3 regions of the Thioalkalivibrio thiocyanodenitrificans ARhD 1 genome follow, and region 1 is predicted to be linked to each of the others. Evidence: predicted binding sites of a transcription regulator. Region 1 holds the regulator's gene; each other region holds the start of a gene.
What was found. Region 1 encodes FNR, which switches genes on or off when oxygen is low (the NO sensors DNR and NnrR bind a similar motif). Its sites were predicted from a motif close to TTGATNTANATCAA; they were not measured.
Positions count from the first base shown of each region.

Region 1 (5,232 bases):
CAGGACCTTGCCCGTACCCGTCTCCTGGGCGATCACCGGTATCAGACCGTCCGCGTTCCAGTGAATCGTGTCTAGCCAGTCTTCGGACATGATACTCCCGCCCGGCCGGAAAAGCCGGAGTGTGCGACTTTATACGCTAATCATGAAAGTTTAAACCGCGCCGCCCCCGGGACGGCGGCAGGGACGCCGCCTTCAAAGGCGCACCTCGACCCCCCGATCCGCCATGAAGCGCTTGGCCTCGCCCACCGTGTGCTGGCCGAAGTGGAATATGCTGGCGGCCAATACTGCATCGGCGCGCCCGAGTGTCACCCCGTCGACCAGGTGCTGGAGGGTGCCCACGCCGCCGGAGGCGATCACGGGCACGCGTACCGCGTCGGACACGGCGCGGGTCAGCTCGATGTCAAAGCCCTGCTTGGTGCCGTCCCGGTCCATGCTGGTCAGCAGGATCTCGCCGGCACCGCAGGCCACCATGCGCCGGGCCCAGTCCACGGCGTCCAGCCCCGTGGGCTTGCGCCCGCCGTGGGTGAAGATCTCCCAGCGGGGCGCCTCGCCGGGTGCTGAGACCCGCTTGGCGTCGATGGCCACGACGATGCACTGCGAGCCCACCCGTTCGGCCGCCTCGCGCACGAAATCCGGGTTGAACACCGCGGCGGTATTGATGGACACCTTGTCGGCACCCGCGTTGAGCAGCCGGCGGATGTCCTCGACACGACGGATGCCGCCGCCGACGGTGAGCGGAATGAACACCTGGGACGCCACCTCCTCCACCACATGGACCATGGTCTCGCGATCGTCGCTGCTCGCGGTGATGTCCAGGAAGGTGATCTCGTCTGCGCCCTCGGCATCGTAGCGCCGGGCGATCTCCACCGGATCGCCCGCGTCGCGGATGTCCACGAAGTTGACCCCCTTGACCACACGGCCACGGTCCACGTCGAGACAGGGAATGATGCGTTTCGCGAGACTCATAAGGCGGATACGGGTTGAGGGATACAGGATGCGGTAGGGGGGCGGACCCGCCGCTCGCATCCCGCCCCCTATTGGTCGGCGACCTTCTGGGCCTCGGCAAGATCAATGGTGCCTTCATAGAGGGCGCGGCCGACGATCACCCCGTCGATGCCTTCCTCGCTGACCGCGCACAGGCGCCGGATATCCTCCAGATCGGTGACCCCGCCGGAGGCGATCACCGGCACATGCACCGCCTGGGCAAGTTTGACGGTGGCGTCCACGTTCACCCCCTGCATCATGCCGTCGCGGGAGATGTCGGTATAGACGATGGCGGCCACCCCGTCCTGCTCGAAGTGCATGGCCATGTCGACCACGTCGTGATTGGACAGCTTGGACCATCCGTCGATGGCCACCTTGCCGTCCTTCGCATCCAGGCCGACGATGATCCGCCCCGGGAATTCCAGGCACAGGTCATTGACGAAATGCGGCGCGCTCACCGCCTTGGTGCCGATGATCACCCACTGTACGCCGGCATCCAGGTAGACCTGCACTGTATCGTCGTCGCGGATGCCGCCGCCCACCTGCACGGGCAGATCCGGGTATTTCGCCACAATCTCGCTGATGATGCCGGCGTTACGCGGTTCACCGGAGACGGCACCGTCCAGATCCACCACGTGCAGACGCCGGGCCCCGGCATCCAGCCAGCGACCGGCCACTTCCACCGGGTCGTCGGAAAAAACGGTCGCATCATCCATCTTGCCCTGACGCAGACGCACGCACTTGCCGTCCTTGAGGTCAATGGCCGGTATCACCAACATGCCTGTTTCTCCCACGAAAGTCATGATGACCCCTTGCCATCCCAGCGCATGAAATTCCTGAGCAGGGTGAGCCCCGGGGCCGCACTCTTCTCGGGATGGCACTGAATGGCGAAGATGTTGTCCCTTGCGATGGCCGACGTAAAACGAATGCCATACTCGGTGGTGGCCGCCACCAGGGCTGGATCGCCGGCCTGCAGATGATAGCTGTGCACGAAATAGAAGCGGCTGTCCTGGGCGATATCGCGCCACAGGGGATGTTCCATGATCTGATGCACCTGGTTCCAGCCCATGTGGGGAATCTTCAGCCGGGGGCCACCCCCGGCCTCCTGCAGATCCTCTCCGAAAAATCGCACCTGGCCCGGGAGCACGCCCAGACACCGGGTGCCACCATTCTCCTCACTATAGTCCACCAGCACCTGCATGCCCATGCAGACGCCGAGAAAGGGGCGATCAGCGGCGGTGCGGCGCAGCGCCTCGTCGAGCCCCCGGGCGGTCAACGCGGCCATGCAGTCCCGTGCGGCCCCCTGGCCCGGAAAGACCACCCGTTCGGCATCCAGAATCACCTCGGGGCTGTCGGTCAGCGATACGCGGGTACCTGCCGGCGCCACGTGCTCCAGCGCCTTGACCACGGAGCGCACGTTGCCCATGCCGTAATCGACCACTGCCACGGTGTTCATTCTGCGAGGATCCGGGAATCTGCGATGACTGGATGGATGAGTCCGTGCGGGCCCTCTCAGAGGCTGCCCTTGGTGGAGGGCGTGGCCCCCGGGATACGCGGGTCCGCTTCCGCCGCCATGCGCAGCGCCCGGCCGAAGGCCTTGAAGACGGTCTCCGCCACATGATGGGCGTTCTGCCCGCGCAGATTGTCGATATGCAGCGTCACGGCAGCATGATTGACGAAGCCCTGGAAGAACTCGCCGAACAGGTCCACATCGAACTCGCCGATGCGCGCCCGGGGATAATCCACGTGGTATTCCAGGCCGGGACGGCCGGAGAAATCCACCACCACGCGGGACAGCGCCTCGTCCAGGGGCACGTAGGCGTGCCCGTAGCGGCGGATGCCCTTCCTGTCGCCCAGCGCCTTCGCCATGGCCTGACCCAGGGTGATTCCGATGTCCTCCACCGTGTGGTGGGCATCGATGTGCAGGTCCCCTTCGGCGTCGATCTCGAGGTCCATGACCCCGTGCCGGGCCACCTGGTCCAGCATGTGCTCCAGGAAGGGTACGCCCGTGCTGAACTGGCCCCGGCCCTGGCCATCCAGATTGACCCGGGCCCGGATCCGGGTTTCCAGGGTATCGCGGGAGACCTCGGCGATTCGCTTGGACATGGTGATGCAGGAAATCCGCAGGATTGTAACGGGTTGTCATCATAGCACAGGCGCCTGTGCTTACACGCCCTATCACTCCGGGACAGGTTGTGGGGATGTCAAGGCTCGGGTATCTTGAGTATGCGGCTGCCGTTGCGCCGCCCCAAGCCACGGGAACCGAGCGAATGCCATCCTCGAATATCGTCGACCTTCACGGACTCAAGCAGGCCTGCAGCGCTTGCAGCCTCCACGACCTGTGCATTCCCATGGGTATCACCAATGAGGAGCTCGAGTCCCTGGAGAAGATCATCAACCGGCGCCGGCCCCTGCACCGGGGCGACTACCTGTACCGTCCCGGCGACCGCATGGAGGCGCTCTATGCGGTGCGCTCAGGCTCGGTCAAGACCTCGGCCCTGAGCGACGACGGCCAGGAGCAGGTCACCGGCTTTCACCTGCCCGGAGAACTCCTGGGCCTGGACGCCATCAGCGAGGGGACACACCCGTGCGCCGCGCGCGCGCTGGAGACCACTTCCGTGTGCGAGATCCCCTTCGACCGCCTGGAGGAGCTCTCCGGCAGGGTGCCTGGTCTCCAGCGGCAGCTGTTTCGCATCATGAGTCGGGAGATCCAGACCGACGAGCACCTGATGACCCTTCTGGCCAAGAAATCCTCCGACGCGCGGCTGGCCGCCTTCCTGTTGAGCCTGTCCAGCCGCTTCGGGGAACGGGGTTTCTCCCGCCAGGAGTTCAACCTGACCATGTCACGCAACGACATCGCCAACTACCTGGGTCTGGCGGTGGAGACGGTCAGCCGGCTGTTCACCCGGTTCCAGGAGAGCGGCCTGCTGTCCGTGGACCGCAAGCTGGTGGAGATCCTGGACATGGACCGCATGCACCAGGTGGCCGGCGCCCAGAGCGTGGACGAACCCCACTCGGACAAGCATCGCGGATAAAGGCGATTCAAAGTTCAAAATTCAAGATTCAAGAGGGAGGCCCTTCCTTTTGAACTTTGAATTTTAAATCTTGAATCGCCTTCCTCACCCCTCGATCCAGAACGTGACCGGGCCGTCGTTCACGAGACTCACCTGCATGTGCGCGCCAAAGCGCCCGGCGGCCACCCCGGGATACACCTCGCGGGCCCGCGCCACCAGCGCCTCGAAGAGCATGCGCCCGGTGTCCGGGTCTGCGGCGGGCGTGAAACTGGCCCGCATGCCTTTGCGGGTGTCGGCGGCCAGGGTGAACTGGGGCACCAGCAGCAGGCCGCCTCCGACGTCGCGCAGGCTGAGGTTCATGCGCCCGGCCCCATCCTCGAACATCCGGTAACCCAGGATCCGTTCCAGCAGGCGCTCCGCCCGCGCCCCGGTATCGCCCCGCCGCACCCCCACCAGTGCCAGCACACCCGGACCGATCTCGCCCACCGTTTCGCCTTCCACCCGCACCGACGCCCCGGTCACCCGCTGCAACAGGCCGATCAAGCCAGGCGCTCCGCCAATGCATCGGTGGCCCGGATCAGGGCGTCCACGATCCCCGGCTCGCCGGCGGAATGTCCGGCATCGGCGATGATCTCGAACCCGGCCCGGGGCCAGACCCGATGCAGGGCGTGGGCCTGATCCAGGGGACACACCACGTCGTAGCGGCCATGCACGATGGTGCCGGGGATATCCGCCAGGCGATGGGCGTCGCGCAACAGTTGATCCGGTTCCAGGAAGGCATCGTTCATGAAGTAGTGACACTCGATCCGGGCCAGGCTGAGCGCCACGTGGGGATCCTGGAAATGGGCAACCACCGACGGGTTGGGCAGCAGGGTGGCCGTGCGACCCTCCCACTCCGACCACGCCTTGGCCGCCGCCATCCGGGCCACCTCGTCCTGCCCCGTCAGGCGCCGGTAGTAGGCGGCGACCATGTCATCGCGCTCCGCCTCGGGAATGGGCGCCAGGTAGTCGTCCCAGTAGTCCGGAAACAGCCGGCCGGCACCGTCCTGGTAGAACCAGCGGATGTCCCGGGGGCGGCACAGGAAGATGCCCCGCAGCACCAGCCCCAGCACCCGCTCGGGATGGGCCTCTGCATAGGCCAGCGCCAGGGTGGAACCCCAGGAACCCCCGAAGACCACCCAGCGATCGATGCCCAGGTGCTCCCGGATGCACTCCATGTCCGCCACCAGGTGCG
Region 1 is NZ_KB900536.1:2,542,216-2,547,447, reverse strand. Features, by position in the region: gene hisI (phosphoribosyl-AMP cyclohydrolase) at 1-90, opposite strand, end outside; gene hisF (imidazole glycerol phosphate synthase subunit HisF) at 193-966, opposite strand; gene hisA (1-(5-phosphoribosyl)-5-[(5-phosphoribosylamino)methylideneamino]imidazole-4-carboxamide isomerase) at 1,035-1,763, opposite strand; gene hisH (imidazole glycerol phosphate synthase subunit HisH) at 1,784-2,440, opposite strand; gene hisB (imidazoleglycerol-phosphate dehydratase HisB) at 2,497-3,090, opposite strand; gene fnr (fumarate/nitrate reduction transcriptional regulator Fnr) at 3,255-4,019, shown strand; gene dtd (D-aminoacyl-tRNA deacylase) at 4,104-4,541, opposite strand; gene pip (prolyl aminopeptidase) at 4,538-5,232, opposite strand, start outside.

Region 2 (5,232 bases), 590 kb from region 1:
GTCGCCTACCGGGAGACGATCACCGCGCCGGCCGAGGGCCATTTCCGTCACAAGAAACAGACCGGCGGTGCCGGACAGTTCGGCGAGGTGTTTCTGCGTGTCGAACCCCTGGCCCGCGGCGCGGGTTTCGAGTTCGTGGATGCAATCAAGGGGGCGGCCATCCCGGGGTCGCTGCTGCCCGCCGTGGAGAAGGGCATCCGCCAGGCCATGGCGGCGGGCGCAATTGCCGGTTATCCCCTGCAGGACGTGCGTGTGACCGTCTATGACGGCAAGACGCACCCGGTGGACTCCAAGGAGATCGCGTTCGTCATCGCCGGGCGCAAGGCCTTCCTGGATGCCGTGCGCAAGGCAGGCCCGCAGGTGCTGGAGCCCATGGTGACCCTGATGGTGGATGCGCCGGGCACGGCCATGGGTGACATCACGGCGGACCTGTCGGCGAGCCGCGGCAGGGTTCAGGACACCCGGACCCTGGGCGACCGGATCAGCGTGCAGGCGGTGGTACCACTGGCGGAGTTCGCGGATTACCCCGGGCGCATCAACGCCATGACGGGCGGGGCCGGCAGCTATACCCTGCAGTTCAGCCATTACGAACCCGCCCCCGAGCACATCCAGCGGCGCCTGGTGCAGGATTACCGGCCGAAGGAGGATTGAGGTACGCCGGTGGCACGGGCGCGTGCACAGGGCCCCGTATCCGCCAGGTCCCTGGCGTGTCGCGTATCAGTGGCCGACCGACTTCCCGAGGGTGAGTTCGAAACGAACATCCACGCGGTTGCGGATGAATTCCGGATCCTCGAACTCGCCGGTGCCCACGCGCCAGTCCAGTCTCATGATCTCGGCGTGGCCCGAGAGCCGCGCGGGATCCCCCGGCTGATAGCGCAGGTGCACGGACTGGGGTGCGCTGATGTCCCGTACGGTCAGTTCTCCCTCGGCCAGGTATCCGTCACCGACCGGATGAAGGTCCCGGCTGGTCCAGACCGCCTCGGGAAAACGCGCAACGTGAAAGAATTCCTCGCCGCGCATGGCCTCGTTGCCCTGGCGATTGCCGGTGTCCGCCGCACCCGGATCGACGGTGACACGGATCCGGGCGGAGGTCAGGTCTTCGTTCTCCAGACACAGTACCACCGAGAAGGCCCTGAAGCGGCCGGTGAAGGGCGTGCCTTCGAGCACGCCGTCGAAGAGCAGTTCGCCGGAGTTCGCATCGGCCCGGTAGCAGTGCGATCCGGCCGAAGCCGGCGCGGCGGCGGACAGAGCCAGGGCCGCGAGGAGCGCGACGACTGTCAGCGCGCGCGCCATGGGGGCAGCATGCGTTTGAGGACGTCGTCCCGGAGCAGGAAATGATGGCGCAGGGCCGCCAGCACGTGCAGGCCGGCGACCAGGGCGAGCAGGATACCGAGGGCCTGATGCGTGCGCCCGAGCACGTCCTCCAGGGATTCGCTGGTGCCCACCAGACCGGGGAACCGGACCGGGCCCCACCAGTGGTCACCCAGGCCGGCCGCCGACGAGTACAGCCAGCCCGACAGTGGCATGGCGAGGAGGAGGGCATACAGGAGCCAGTGCGTGGCGTGCGCGGCGGTTCTCTCCCAGGGCGGCAGTGTGCCGGGCAGGGGAGGCGGCCGGTTGAACAGGCGCCAGCCCAGGCGCAGCAGCGCCAGGGACAGGATCATCATGCCCATGGTCTTGTGCTGGGTCACCAGTTCGAAGCGGGCACGCAGCCCTTCGGTGTTGCCGATGCGCCATGCCCAGGTGTACTGGAAAAGGATCAGCGCCACGATCACCCAGTGGAACAACTGGCTGACCAGGCCGTAGCTGCGCGCGGTATTGCGAAGCGGTATGCCCACCGGCGTGGCTCCCGGGAGAATGTCCCATGTCCACTATAGACCGCGTGATCCAGACTGTGTTGCCGATGGCCGCCGCGGCGGTCCTGCTGGCGGCCTGCCAGGCGGTGCCGCAGCCGCCTCCCGGCGTCGCGGAGAGCCGTCCCGCCGACGCCGCGGATCTCCATCTCCCCGAGGGCCGCACGTACCGTGTCTCCCGAGAGGATTCTGAACTTCGTATCGTGCTGTTTCCCGCGGGCCCGCTGGCGCGCTTCGGTCATCCCCACGTGATCGGCGGGACGGTGATCGAAGGGACGATCGTACTGGCGGAGGACCCGGGTGATTCCGGGCTGCGCCTGGAGGTCGATGTGCCGGCCCTGCAGGTGGACCTGCCCGGGTGGCGCATGGCGGAGGGCTTCGAGGCGGAACTGGCGCAGTCGGACATCGACGCTACGCGGCGCAACATGCTCTCGGAACAGGTGCTCGACGCGCGCGCCCATCCGGTGGTGGTGATCGAGTCCATCGGGTTGCGCGGCCCCGTCTGGCAGCCGGACATGGAGGTCCGCATCACCCTGCGGGGCGTTGCACGTGAACTCACGGTGCCGGTGGCGCTGAATGTGACGCCCGAACGCCTGAGCGCCACGGGCCGGTTCGTGATACGGCAGAGCGATTTCGGCATCGAGCCGTTCAGTGTCGCGGGAGGGCGGTTGCAGGTGGCCGACGAACTGCTGATCCGATTCCGTATCCGGGCGGAAGCGGATCCACCCTGATTACCGACATCGTTCGCCCGGAGGGCCGGGCCCCTACTCCTGTTTCTCCCTGTCGCGCAGGGCCTGCAGATCTTCATAGTTCGCGCAGTAGGCGGCCACGGATTCCGGCTGTTCCTGCTCCAGCGCCTGGTCGCAGCGGGTCGATTCCGGACATCGGGCGCAGGCGCGCATGTGCCGTTCCGCGTCAACGATGGGTTGTTCGTGCAGGTAGCGGTTGGGATCCATGCCCAGCATCCGCATCAGCCGGTGCAGGCGCAATTGTTCGAGGCGGTGTGCCAACCGGGCGCGGAAGCGCTCGCCTTCGCGCAGGTTGCGCATGATTGCCCAGGACAGCAGGACGACGAACAGGCCCAGCGCGAAGACCACCGCCAAAAGGGTCAGCCAACTGTACATTCCGGGATCCTCTTGGCCCGCGGGCCGTCATCTGCCTGATCATCCACCATAGTGCAGGCTGCCGGTCACGCCATGACCGGGATCAAGGAAAACGGAGCCATCCCGGGATGGGGCGGGTCCTTGTCTCTCGCCCACCCTGCTGCAGGGCCGGTCCGGGATATCCGGGGGCCGGTCAGGCCGTGCATGGTTGCGCGCACGCCGTGTTGCCCGTCAGCAACATGGCTTTTCCCTGTACCCACAGACACTTGAGTCATCACGACGGCGACGTGTTGCCAATCGATGACATCACGTGACGGCAGGTTTCATGGGGTTCCATGGAAAGCCTGTAGTCACGCAGTGACACGTCGGTCGTTGCCGGCGATCACGCCGGGTGGTCTTCAATCCAGTGTTTCCCTGGAAAAACAATCGCTTGAGGTGGTCCCATCCGTGCTGGCATCCGCCTTGCAGGCATGTCGATGTGCCTCGAAAGGGATCACGGAGGCAGTGTCTTGCTTCGCCTCGTCTCCGGCATGCGCCAGCGCACGGGGGCTCCAGGCGTGGTCACCCCATGCGGCCGGCAGGCGTTCGGGATGAACCCGAGCCGGTTGCAGGCTCTGCGTATGTGCACACAGTCGAGTCATCCGCAGAGTAAACATGTTCCAGGAGGTCAATCATGCCTATCAAGAAGACGAAACTCCCGTTGATCGGGGCCACGGGCGCCCTGGCGCTCATCCTCGCCGGCGGGCAGGGAGTCGCCGGGTTCGCCGACGGCCCCGAGGCCCGGATGCATTCCTCTCCCATCATCCTGGCGCAGGTGACGTCCTCCGCCGAGGCCACCGCGGCTGCGTCAGCCACTGCCGGCGCCGATGCCACTGCAACCGCCGATGCCACTGCTTCTGCCACTGCCGGGGCCGATGCCACTGCGGCTGCTGAAGCGGGTGCCGCCGCCACTGCCGGTGCGGATGCGGCGGGTGCCGCCGAAGCGAGTGCTTCCGCCAGCGCCTCAGCCGCCGCAGATGCGGCCGGTACAGCCGCCGATGCGTCCGCCGCCGCGGAAGCCGTCGCGTCGGGGGTATCGGACAGCATCGACGCGTCAGACATGGCCACCGGCGCACAGAGCAGTGCCTCTGCTTCAGCCGAGGCATCTTCGATCGGCGGCGCAGTCGATGCCGACGCAGACGCCCTCCCGGAGTCCGGTGGTGACACGGTGGCCGATGGCGATGCGGATCCGGAGTCCGGTGGTGACACGGCGGCCGATGGCGATGCGGATCCGGATGCCGGCAGTGACACGGTGGCCGATGCCGACGCCGGCCTGGAGGCCGGTGGTACGACAGCGGCTGATGACGACGTGACGGACGCCGGTTCCATTGAAGCCGAAGCCGATGGCGGCGCGGCGCAGGCGGCCTCTGCCGGTATCCGGTAATCCTCGGGGAGGGCGCGCGGGGCCGGTTCCCGCTCCGACATGCCGGAGTGTGGCAACCGGCTTCCGGTGCGTGACCTCATGCGCCGGGGGATGAAATCTCGTCGACGGAGACTTCCATCCTGGAAGGGATGACCGGAGGGCCGAACTGGTTGAACACGGGCACGTCCGCGGCGTCACGGCCGTAGGCGAGGCAGACACGTCCTCCATGCATGGATGTGCGGGTGGGGTCGAAGGTGAACCAGCGATCGCCCACGAAGGCCTCGAACCACGCATGCAGGTCCATGGGCTCCAGGCCATGCAGGTAACCCACCACCTGTCGAGCCGGAATGGTCAGGCTTCGACACAAGGCGATCCCCAGGTGCGCGAAGTCGCGGCACACGCCGTTGCCGCGTGCCAGCGCTTCGGCGGCGGACACGGGCGTGGGGTCGGAGTCGATCAGGTAGACCAGGTTCGCATGTATCCAGTCGGAAATGGCCGCCGCCTGGTCATAGCCGGGTGCGCGGCCATCCACGATCTCACCGGCCAGGCTGGCAAGCCTGTCCGATTCGCAGTAACGGCTGGGCGCCAGATACATCATGGCATGATCGGGCAGATCTTCCACCGGGACGAAGGCCGCCCCGGGCGCCTGATCAACGCCGGCCGGCACCTGGACATCCGATCGGACTTCCACGCGGAATGTTCCCGGCGGCGCCATCAGTCGCTGACACAGATTGCCGTACATGTCCGTGTACTCCGTGACCGGCATCGCGGGCCATACGGCGTATCGGTCCCGGGCCACCCACTGGCGCGCATCGCTGCGCGGCCTGAGCAGGAGCAGCATGGGGCTCGCCAGTTCGAATTCCATCTCCAGATC
Region 2 is NZ_KB900536.1:3,129,671-3,134,902, forward strand. Features, by position in the region: gene fusA (elongation factor G) at 1-651, shown strand, start outside; gene THITHI_RS0114825 (YceI family protein) at 718-1,293, opposite strand; gene THITHI_RS0114830 (cytochrome b) at 1,278-1,838, opposite strand; gene THITHI_RS0114835 (YceI family protein) at 1,865-2,584, shown strand; gene THITHI_RS0114840 (DUF6455 family protein) at 2,618-2,977, opposite strand; gene THITHI_RS0114845 (hypothetical protein) at 3,630-4,379, shown strand; gene THITHI_RS0114850 (transglutaminase family protein) at 4,456-5,232, opposite strand, start outside.
Region 2: the regulator FNR is predicted to act here: its motif matches at 3,050-3,063, upstream of THITHI_RS0114840 (DUF6455 family protein).

Region 3 (5,232 bases), 1.1 Mb from region 1:
TGGCAGACGGCCTCGTCACGTCCGAGGCTGGCGGTGGGCAGATAGCGATGAAACCGCAGCCACGCCGTCCCGCGCGCCTCGCTGTCCGCAAGCATGGCCCTGTCAAGTTCCGCCTGTCGCGGCCCCGGCGCCGGGCCCTGTCGCAGGACCAGACACGTGCGCGCCGTCATGGCGCCAGCGCACCCCGCCAGTCCAGCCCCGCACCTCCGTGCCAGTAACCGTCGCAGAAACCCGCGAAAAGGGGCGCAATCCGGGCCAGGGCCTCCCCGGCCGTGGACTCCCCGTCGGCACATGCGCGAAAGGCGCGGACTACCGTCTCCGTACCCTCCGCCTCCGGGTAGATACGCAGCACCTCCACCCCGGCCTCGTGAAGGCCCGCCACCTCGGCGATCAGGTTGACCGGATCGGCGGACTGGAGCTGGATGCCGTTGACCGTGAGAAAGTTGCGCCCGTCCTGGGTCGCCAGGGGCATGCCGGCCGGATCATCGCGGCAGGCCAGCTCGCAGGCGTCCTTGGGGCGATCGTGCGCACGGGCGGTGAAGCACCGGGCGGAGAAGGTCAGCGGCAGTCGGCCGAACACCATGACCTCGGTCTCGAGCCCCGCGGGACGGGCCCCGTGCAGGGCGGTCAGCGTGTCACGGGGCAGTTCCACCGGCGCAACCCAGCGCACCGCACCCAGATCCGCCAGTTCCGCCAGGGTACCCGGGTTGTAGGTGTTGATATGCGGTCCGGCGATGAAGGGCCGGCCCGCCAGCAGTCCCAGGGCGGTGGCGTCGTTGCCCTCCATCGGAAAACGGCCCTGCTTCACCTGCCTGCGAAGCGTGAGGCGTTCGGAGTCCGCCTCCAGGAGCGCCAGTGACGAGAGCACCACCGACTTGCCGGCGGCGGCAAGGGATTCGCCCAGTGCCAGCCAGTCATCGAAGCGCAGTTCACGTCGCTTGGAACAGACGGTTTCGCCCAGGTAGACGATGTCCACCGGCCAGTCGGCCACGGCCTCGTAGAAGGCCAGCACCCGCTCCCGGGGCCAGAAGTACTGCAACGGTCCCAGCGCGAGCTTCATTGCCATGCCCTGTGAAAGGCGCCCAGGGTGTGGGTGCGTCCCTCGGCCATGTCGGCGAGCGCGGCGGTCCACTCCGGAAGGGGAACGAAGAGTTCCGGGTCCGCCTGGCAGGCATCCAGCGCCTCACGCATCACCCGGGTCACGCGGCCCACGTAGGCGGGGCTGCGCTGGCGTCCCTCCAGCTTGATGGCCCGCACGCCCAGGTTGAACAGCTCCGGCAGGATATCCAGGGTGCTCAGGCTGGTGGGTTCCTCGATGGCATAGAAGACCTGGTCACGAACCTTGAATCGGCCTTTGCATACCACCGGGTAACCGGCGCTCTCGCCCGGGCCGAAGGTGTCGATGAGCACACCGTTCAGGCGCGCCTCGCGTCCCGTCGGGGTCTCCTGCCAACGGACCGCATGGGCGGGCGAACACACGCCGCAGGAGTTGGGGGATTCCCCGGTGGCATAGGACGAGAGCATGCAGCGCCCCTCCACCATCACGCACAGGCTGCCGAAACCGAACACCTCCACGTCCACCCCGCAGCCGTCAATCACCTGCGCCACCTGCCTGATCGACAGCACCCGGGGCAGTACCGCCCGCCGGATGCCGTAGCGCTCGCGGTAGAACTCGAGTGCATCGCTGGTGGTGGCCGAGGCCTGCACCGAAAGATGCAGGGGCAGATCCGGGTGATGGTCGACCGCATAGCGCATGAGCCCCATGTCGGCCACGATCAGGGCATCCACACCTTCGGCCGCGGCGATGTCCACCACCTCGGTGGAGGATGCCCAGCCATCGGGCTGCGGATAGGTGTTCAGGGCCATGAACACCTTGACGCCCGACGCCCGGGCATACGCGATTCCCCGACGCAGTGTGTTGACGTCGAAGTTGAGCCCCGGGAAGTTACGCGCATTGCTGCGCCCCTTCAGGCCCACGTAGACGGCATCGGCGCCGTTGTCCACCGCGGCCCGCAGCGCGGGCAGTCCGCCCGCCGGACAGACCAGTTCCATGGGTCGGGTCGTCATAGGCTGGATACCTCGTGATTCGTGAATTCCGAAGGCCGGTTGAGGCGCGATCCCTGCCGGGTGCCGCGCCGCGCGAGCTCGGCCTCAATGGCATTGAGTACCTGCCACTTGCCGCTGCACCACTGCGGCGCCAGCAGCAGCGGGGCACGGGCGGTGGCCGTGAGTCGGTGGAAGATCACCTCGGGCGGCGTCATCTCGATCAGGTCGGCGGCCGTGGCCACGTAGGCCTCCCGCGACCAGGGACGGTACGCGCCGGCCCGCCAGTCCTGGGCGAGCCGGGTGCCACGCACCACGTGCAGGGGATGCAGCTTGATCCCCTCTGTACCGGCCTCCAGCACACGTGTCAGGGTTTCGCGGGCGTGACCATCGGTTTCCCCCGGCAGGCCGATGATCAGGTGGGTGCACACATCGAGACCCCGGGCATGGGCGCGGTGCACCGCATCCAGATACTCGCCGAAACCGTGTCCCCGGTTGACCCGCGCCAGGGTTTCATCGAAGGCGGATTGCAGGCCCAGCTCCAGCCAGATTGCGTGGCCACGGTCCCGGTAGGCCGCCAGCAGATCCAGCACCCGGTCCGGTACGCAATCGGGGCGGGTGCCGATGGCCAGACCGAGGACCCCGGGCTGCGCCAGGGCCTCGTCGTACAGGGCCCGCAAACGCTCCAGTTCCGCGTAGGTGTTGGTGTAGGCCTGGAAGTAAGCCAGGTAGTGCCGCGCACCGGTGCGCCGGGCGATCACCGCACGGCCCGAGGCCAGCTGCCGAGCCACGGCACCGCCGTCATACCCATGGGGAGAGAAACTGGCATTGTTGCAGAAGGTGCAGCCCCCGCGCCCGCGGGTGCCGTCCATGTTCGGGCAGACAAAGCCCGCGCTCACGGTGAGCTTGTGTACCCGTGTACCGTGGCGTACCCGAAGCGCGGCACCCAGGGTATGGATCCGATCGGTCAGCGCCATGGCGTCATGCCGGTCGCCCCGGAACCCGGATGGGGCCGGCGACATCGATGCAACGCTTGCCGGAGCGCGCATTGCCCGTCATGGTGTGCCTGCATTGATCCGCACTGAACATTTGATCCACTCTAATGGTCGGGTTCCTGATCCCGGCCATTCCAACCCGTCGGGCATACACCCGCCATGACTTCGATCAACTGAACCCGGGGCAACCTGCGGGCCGCGTCACTGAACCGGCCGCTTTGGGTGCATCATTGCAGGCGCAGGTGCCATCGTTCACGAGACACACGACACCGCGCGGGGCAGCCCCGGCAACTCGGCACTTGTGCGCGCCCCCCCGGATACAGCAGACTGCCGGGCGTCGGCAAAGTCGTCACGGCACTGATGAGGCGTCACTCCATGCAGCCACCCATACCCCTGAGCAGCCGTGCCCTGGCACTGCCCGTGGACACGGCGCTGCGTGTCCTTCCGGATGCGCTGCACACGCGATTCTTCTCTATCCTGATCAACCACTTGCTGAAGGGGCAAGCCCTCGCGGACGAACTCGGACCGCTGGAGAACAAGCGCATCTGCCTGTCGGTGGCCGACACCGGCAACGAGATCGCATTTCTGGTCCGCGCCAACCGGACGCACGCCTATCGTTGCCGGGATGACCGGGACTGGGACGTGCGCATTCGGGGCCGTCTGCGGGATTTCTGGCGCCTGGCGGCGCGCATCGAGGATCCGGACACCCTGTTCTTCCACCGGGATCTGGAACTGGAGGGCGAAACCGAGGCGGGGCTTTATCTCAAGAACCTGCTGGACGGGATGGAGTTCGACTGGGAGGGCCATGTACGGGCGGTGCTGGGTTCCGGGCCAGGCGGCGTGCTGATCGCGGCCGTACGCCGGGCAGGACTGGACCGCATGGCGCAGCGCCCGGGTATTCCGCCAGCCGTTACCCGCCGGTGAGGCCGACGCCCACCCCGGTTGCGTCGTGTCAAGGCACGCCGGTGCGGAGATCGGGCATAATCCCACCATCCCCGGAGCCCTTACAGGAGTGCGCATGAACAGGGAGCAGGAAGACCTCATCGAGCTGTACACCCGCCCGGAACTGGTAGCCTGCACCGTCTGGCTGCACGGACTCGGCGTGAACGCCACGGACATGGACGCCATCATCACCAACATGCAGAAGTCACGCGAACTGGGCCTGCATTACCTGGCGCCCAACGCGCCTCTGCGGCGCATCACCGTCAACAGGGGGCAACCCATGCGGGCCTGGTTCGACGTGACAGGGGATCCTGCGGAGGTGCCCGAGGACCGTGCCGGCATCGAGGAGAGTGCCCAGCGCATCACGGCGCTGCTGGATAAGGAACGGGCGCGCGGTATCGTATCGGAACACACGGTGATTGGCGGCTTCTCCCAAGGGGCATCACTTGCGCTGCACACGGCGCTGCGCTACCCGCACCGCCTGGGCGGGGTCATCGTGCTTTCCGGTGAACTGGTGCTGGCAGACAGCCTGTCCGGGGAGCGCCATCCCGCCAACGCTGACCTGCCCATCCTGATGATGCATGGCGCCGACGACGAGACCGTCCCCCTGGAGGACGCACGCCGCAGCCGGGACCGGCTGCGGGAACTGGGTCATGCAGTGGACTGGCACGAGTTTCCCATGGGCCACACGGTCTGTCCGGAGGAGATCGATATCCTCGATCAGTGGACCTGCCGCATCCTCGAGCCGGCGCGCGTATGAATCCCTTCAGACGAAATCGCGGTTCGGCAGCAGCCAGTTCACATCCGGCCGGTGCCCAGCCTTCACGGCGCTCTGATACCCCTCGGTAAAACCGTGAAGCACGTCGTCGAGCGCCTCCTCGCGAGAGCTGTAGCGCCCGGTCTCGGACACCACGGGCGAAGCCATCCCCGGCGTCTGCAGGTAATGGCTCTGCTCCATCTCGATCCATTGCTCTCCCACCACCCGGTAGAGGCGTACCCGGATCATCTCGGGGATACCCTCCAGCGAGAAGGCGTACTCATCCACCAGCCGCCTGGCCCAGTCGATCCCGGACCGCCTGAAAATGTCCCTGCCGACGTCGTCACTCACCCTCTCGCTCCCATGTCACAGGTGAAGTTACAGTTTATATGCATCTTTCCGGACAATGCTTGACCAGAATCAAGGCCGCCATGCATGTGCGCTGATTACGATGATCGCATGTTTGATACGCGGCGTCGCCATGACTCCGACACC
Region 3 is NZ_KB900536.1:1,451,580-1,456,811, forward strand. Features, by position in the region: gene THITHI_RS0106815 (lipoyl protein ligase domain-containing protein) at 1-170, opposite strand, end outside; gene ubiV (ubiquinone anaerobic biosynthesis protein UbiV) at 167-1,060, opposite strand; gene ubiU (ubiquinone anaerobic biosynthesis protein UbiU) at 1,057-2,052, opposite strand; gene THITHI_RS0106830 (TIGR01212 family radical SAM protein) at 2,064-3,065, opposite strand; gene ubiT (ubiquinone anaerobic biosynthesis accessory factor UbiT) at 3,414-3,962, shown strand; gene THITHI_RS0106840 (alpha/beta hydrolase) at 4,057-4,740, shown strand; gene THITHI_RS0106845 (hypothetical protein) at 4,747-5,088, opposite strand.
Region 3: the regulator FNR is predicted to act here: its motif matches at 3,198-3,211, upstream of THITHI_RS0106830 (TIGR01212 family radical SAM protein).